Regions from separate parts of the Neobacillus sp. NPDC097160 genome, predicted to be linked through region 2. Evidence: riboswitches for the same ligand, from Rfam matches in the RefSeq annotation. Region 2 holds a riboswitch; the other holds the start of a gene.
The links. A riboswitch is a leader RNA that binds a small molecule or an ion and turns the genes downstream of it on or off. The one in region 2 is predicted to bind S-adenosylmethionine.
Positions count from the first base shown of each region.

Region 1 (3,158 bases), on a different contig from region 2:
TTCTCTAATCCAGGTACAATTGCCTTCTTTAACATATCACTATACGGACCGGCGGTAGCCCCTAATTTAATATCCTTGGATTTGGCATTTGCCTTATCACTGCTTTCTGAATTGCTGCCGCAAGCTGCTAACGCCCCTACGACTAAAAGTAAAACCATTGCTAAAAACCATTTTTTCATGACATTTTCCTTCTCTCTTATTTTCTTTTATCAACAGATTTGGCTACGAAATCACCAAGAAGCTGAACAAACTGAACTAAATTAATTAATATAACAACAGTCGCAATCATGATGGTATTATCGTAGCGATAGTAACCAAAGCGAATCGCTAAATCACCGATTCCGCCGCCGCCCACTGTCCCCGCCATCGCCGAAAAGCCAATTAAACTAATGAGTGTTAAGGTAATACCGGAAATAATCCCCGATCTTGCTTCAAGGAGGAGGACATCCTTAATGATCATCCATGGAGTAGCACCCGCAGCAATCGCTGCTTCGATGACCCCTTTATCAATCTCTCGTAATGCCGTCTCGACAATTCGGGCAAAGAATGGAATCGATGCCACCGAAAGCGACACGCTCGCGGCAGTTGGCCCTATCGTTGTCCCAACGAGAAAATTGGTTAATGGAATCAATGCTACCAACAAGATAATAAATGGAATCGACCGAATTAAATTGACGATAAAACCCATGCAAACTTGAAGTCCGCGATTTTGCAAAAACAATCCTTTGTCCGTGACATATAAGAGAATTCCCACTGGCAGGCCAATGGCAATGGCAATCACTAAAGAGATGATGATCATATAAATCGTTTGGACAAAAGCTGTATTAATATCAGGAATCAGTTCTAAAAGATGCTGAAAATCAAAGCCCATCGCGTAACACCTCCACTTGCGCTGCCCGGTCTTCGATATACTGAAGCGCCGTGCTTACTTCCTCCTTCTGCCCTTTCAGTTCCATAATAAAGATGCCCAGCGGCAATTCTTGAATATATTCAATCGAACCATGAAGGAAGTTCCCTTTTACGTTAAATTGCTGGAGCATATCGGAAATGACACCCTCACCGGCGACTTTCCCCTTGAAGGTCACTTTTATGATCGGACCCTCACAATTTTTTAAAATGGCTTCCGGAACATCAAAGGACACGACACTTTCAATAAATTCCTTTGTCAGTTCGGCCCGGGGGCTGGCAAACAGGTCATACACCGCGCCCTCCTCAATGACCTTTCCATCCTGCATGATCGCCATGCGGTGGCAAATTTCCTTGACCACATTCATTTCATGGGTAATGAGCACAATGGTGATATCGAGTTCCTTATTGATTTTTTTCAATAGATTCAAGATCGACTTTGTTGTCGTTGGATCCAATGCAGAAGTCGCTTCATCGCATAAGAGCACCTTCGGATTATTGGACAAGGCCCGAGCGATCCCAACCCGTTGTTTTTGTCCCCCGCTCAGCTGTGCAGGGTAAACATCCCGTTTATCCGCAAGCCCGACGGTTGCCAGCAGTTCTTCGACCCGTGCTTTGATTTGGCTTTTTGGATAGTTGGCAGCTTTCAAGGAAAACGCAATATTCTCAAACACTGTTTTTTGGCTGATTAGGTAAAAGTGTTGAAAAATCATCCCAATTTTTAACCGTGCTAAACGCAGCTTCTCCCCTTTTAATTGGGTAAGATCAGTGCCATCCACGGTAATCGCGCCTGAAGTAGGCCGCTCCAACAGATTGATACAGCGCAAGAGCGAACTTTTTCCAGCGCCGGAATAGCCGACAATCCCGTAAATTTCCCCTCTTCGAACGGAGAGCGAAACCTCATCAACACCTTTTACCGTGCCATTTTTCGTTTTATAAACCTTTGTAAGATTCTGAATCTCAATCATATGCTGACCTCTTTTTTTATATCCAATAGTTTTGGAAAAATTAAAATGCCCCTTTCAACTGAAAGAGGCATCGAAATACAAACGGATATTTCGACTTATCTTTCAGAATGAAAGTCATTCTGCAGGAATTGGCACCTTCCCAAAAAGGGGGTTGCCGGACGTCATAGGGCCTTGTCCCTCGGTCGCTCGCGATAAGTGTTTATGAGTTTATTAAGATAGTTTAGATATTACTAATCTATTTTTATTTTGTCAATCATCTGAAAATAGTATTCCACCTTAGTAAAACGCTTCCATTCCTATAAAATCAATCAATAAAGTAGGATTAAAAATATTTTGAAGTAGGGGGACGGTTCTTTCACTTCAAAAACGGCGAATAACGATGAATTACTAAGAAAGCGATGGGAAACATCGCTTACATTGGGAATGTTGTCGTTTTCAATCCAATTGTTTCCGTTTTCAGCAAGATTGTCTAAATACACCATATCCTTGATAATAAAGGTATCAAATCAATAGGAGGAAATAAATATGAAAAAGTTATTAGCAACCATCATTGAAAAAATCGAAAACAACCACGAATACCTTCCCTTTCATCTTGTAGAACCAGTTCGTCCCATCTCAAAAAAATAATGAGCTGGGATGTTTTTTTTTTGCAAAAATAATTCTCCAATTCGTCCTCATGAACCCCTCATATGGACAGTACCACCAATTCCTTTGCTAGTTTTGTCCTCATGAACCCCTCATGCGGACAGTTTCACCCATTCCTTTGCTAGTTTCGTCCTCATGAACCCCTCATGTGGACAGTTTCACCGATTCCTTCACAAGATTCGTCCTCATGAACTTCACATCTTTTCTCAATTTCTTTTAAAATTTCATTTTTCAGATTATGATTATTATATTGAGTATTTTTATAAACGTAATTGGAAAAAGGAGTGATTGGATGAAAGCCATTATTCATGCTGAGAAAACGGGTTTTGATGGATTATCGTGTCGTGAAACAGAAGAACTGCGTCCACAGGCGGGGCAGGTACGCGTACGCCTGAAGACCGCAGGCTTAAACCATCGTGATTTGTTCGTGCTTCAGCGTCATAAACCTACGGAACCACCACTTATTATCGGTTCGGACGGTGCTGGAGTTATAGATGCTGTCGGTGAGGGTGTCGTCGGACTTCAGGCCGGGGATGAAGTCATCATAAATCCAAGCCTTAGGTGGAGAGAAAAAAGTCCGGCACCCCCAGAAGAATTTGACCTTCTTGGCTATCCAGACAACGGTACCTTTGCGGAGCA
Region 1 covers NZ_JBIWDU010000001.1:335,276-338,433, reverse strand. Annotated here, with positions in the region: gene ACIQXV_RS01460 (MetQ/NlpA family ABC transporter substrate-binding protein) at 1-179, opposite strand, end outside; gene ACIQXV_RS01455 (methionine ABC transporter permease) at 197-871, opposite strand; gene ACIQXV_RS01450 (methionine ABC transporter ATP-binding protein) at 861-1,874, opposite strand; SAM riboswitch class I at 1,967-2,072, opposite strand; gene ACIQXV_RS01445 (zinc-binding dehydrogenase) at 2,812-3,158, shown strand, end outside.
Region 1: another riboswitch for S-adenosylmethionine. It lies ahead of ACIQXV_RS01450 (methionine ABC transporter ATP-binding protein); the one in region 2 lies ahead of ACIQXV_RS19170 (methionine ABC transporter ATP-binding protein).

Region 2 (3,158 bases):
ATTGCGATGCTTCAATAACACCTTTATCGATTTCCCTTAGGGCAATTTCTACCATACGAGCATAAAAAGGAGCTGCTCCAATAATAAGGGCTGGGAGCGCAGCATTTGCACCAAGCATAGTCCCAAGTAATAATTTTGTAAATGGAATTAATAAAACAATTAAGATAATAAAGGGGATAGACCTAAAAATATTAACAAAGCCGGCAATAACGACGTTAACAGGCCGATTAGCCCAAATATTACCTTTATCCGTTAAAAACAACAATAGACCCAGGAATAATCCTAAAATAAATGTCGCAAACACGGAAATGGAAGTCATATAAATGGTTTCACGTGTTGCTTCTATTAAATTTTCCCACTTTACCATTTCCATAAAATTAGCCATTACTGATCACCTCCACGCCAACTTGCTGGGAGTGAATATAATCGATGGCTTGCTGTATTTCGCTAGCTTGTCCATCCAAATGGATAAATAATGTTCCGTATGATCCGTTTTGCGTGTGCGAAATTTTCCCTTGAAGAATATTTACAACAACATCGAAATCCCGGATTATGTTTGTGATTAATGGCTGTTCAGCTGCTTCCCCGATGAACGAGAGCTGAACCACTTGTCCATACGGATAAAGTTTAAGTAAATGTTCGATTGTTTCTTTCGTTTCTTCCGGTTCTGTTACCTGCTGGACAAACCGTTTGGTGATTGGCTGCTGCGGATTTTTAAAGACATCAAGCACGGAACCAAGCTCTACCACTCGGCCGCTTTCCATCACTGCTACCCGGTGACAGATTTTACGAATGACATGCATTTCATGGGTAATTAAGACAATTGTTAACCCGAGCCGTTTATTGATATCAACTAACAATTCTAAAATCGAATCTGTCGTTTGCGGATCGAGGGCTGAAGTTGCCTCATCACATAACAATACTTTTGGATTATTTGCGAGAGCTCTAGCAATCCCAACCCGCTGCTTTTGTCCGCCGCTTAGCTGTGATGGATAAGCATTTTCTCGGCCTTCCAGTCCAACCAGCTTAATCAACTCTTCGACCCGTTCCTTTCTTTGTGGCCCCTTAACTCCGGCAATTTCTAGGGGAAAAGCAATATTTTCACTAACTGTTCTTGACCACAGCAAGTTAAAATGTTGGAAAATCATGCTAATTTCCTGACGCGCTTTTCGAAGTTCAGCTCCCTTGATTTTCGAAATCACTCGGCCGGCAACCGTGACACTTCCATCAGTCGGCAGCTCCAGGCCATTTAACATCCGAATCAGGGTACTTTTTCCGGCACCGCTATAACCAATCACACCGAAAATTTCTCCATTTTGTATTTCAAGGTTCACGTCATCGACGGCCTTTAGCTCCCCTTGCTTGGAGGGATATATCTTATGAACATCTTTTATTGAAATCACTTGAATCACCTGCTTCTTATCCTGATTACCAGTTACTTAAATATAGGTTTGACTGTTTAGGCGAAAATATTTTGGAAAAATAAAATGCGGGAGGCTTCTAGCTAGACAATTTCCAAAGTCGAAATTTATACTTTCCTATCCCAAAACAAAAAGCCTTTCTGCGCAGGCAGAAAGGCATCACGAACTAGACCTTTCTCCCATCTTCCAAAGCAAACGCTTTGTGTGAATTGGCACCATTTCAATAAATAATATTGACGGTTGCCGGGCTTCATCGGGCACATCCCTCCACCTCTCTTGATAAGAGCTAACAGCATTCTATATTCAATTAACACGTTAAATTGTTTAAGTGAATTATTTTACAAATGCTATCGTATCACGGATAAAAAGGGGTGTCAACGAAAAATTCTTTATTCTCGAAAAAATAGATTTAGGAAATTTTAGGCATTTGCCTTCACTGAAGCCAAGCCTGTTGCAGCTTCAATCGCTGATTCGAGATCCTCGATTAAATCCTCAACATTTTCAATTCCGATCGAAAGTCGAATTAAATCCTCTGATACACCTGCCGCTTTAAGTCCTTCCGCATCTAATTGCTGATGCGTCGTACTTGCCGGATGAATGATTAAGCTTTTTGCATCACCAACATTGGCCACATGCGCCCAAAGTGACAGCGAATCAATCAATTTAGCGCCTGCTTCTTTTCCACCCTTAATGCCAAAAATAACCATAGAACCCGCACCTTTAGGTAAATACTTTTTCGCGAGCTTCTGGTCTGGGTGTGATGGATGACCCGGATAGGAAACCCAGTCCACGGCAGGATGGTTTTCTAAATACTCAACCACTTGCTTTGTATTGGCCACATGCTCCTTCATCCGGACATGAAGTGTCTCGAGTCCAAGCGTGAATTGGAAGGCATTTTGCGGGCTTAGCGCAGGGCCAAGATCACGCAATAATTGCACGCGTGCTTTAATAATATAGGCAATGGCACCGAGCGCTTCCGCATAAACAAGATCATGATAGCTGGCATCCGGTGTCGTAAAGCCCGGGAATTTCGGTGAATTCCAATCAAACTTACCGCCATCCACAATGATGCCTCCTGTAGATGTCCCATTTCCCAACAGCCATTTTGTTGCCGAGTGCACGACAATATCGGCACCGAATTCGATTGGCCGGCAAAGATATGGAGTAGCAAAGGTGTTGTCAATAATTAATGGTACCCCTGCATCATGAGCGATTTCCGCTACTTTCTCAATATCGAGCACACGCAAGCTAGGATTACCAATCGTTTCCGCAAAAACAGCCTTTGTTTTTTCTGTAATCGCCGACCGGAAGTTTTCCGGATCATCCGGGTTGACAAACTTCACATTAATTCCATATTTAGGAAGGGTAACAGCAAATAGATTATACGTTCCGCCATAAAGGTTCGATGCAGAGACAATCTCATCCCCTGCCTCGGCAATGTTTAAAATCGCGAGCGTGATGGCAGCCATGCCGCTAGCAACAGCAAGTGCACCAACGCCTCCTTCTAATAACGATATTCTTTCTTCAAAAACCGTAGTGGTCGGATTGTGAATCCGAGTATATATGTACCCAGGTTCCGCTAAGCTGAAAAGGTTTGCCGCATGTTCGGTATTTTTGAATTGATAGGCGTTGTTTTGATAAATTGGAACTGCGCGAGCACCTGTTACCGGATCCGGAGCCAAACCACCATGAACACTCAATGTTTCAAAACGATACTTCTTTTGATTTTCTGCCATT
Region 2 covers NZ_JBIWDU010000013.1:179,786-182,943, forward strand. Annotated here, with positions in the region: gene ACIQXV_RS19165 (methionine ABC transporter permease) at 1-385, opposite strand, end outside; gene ACIQXV_RS19170 (methionine ABC transporter ATP-binding protein) at 378-1,403, opposite strand; SAM riboswitch class I at 1,598-1,707, opposite strand; gene ACIQXV_RS19175 (O-acetylhomoserine aminocarboxypropyltransferase/cysteine synthase family protein) at 1,841-3,157, opposite strand.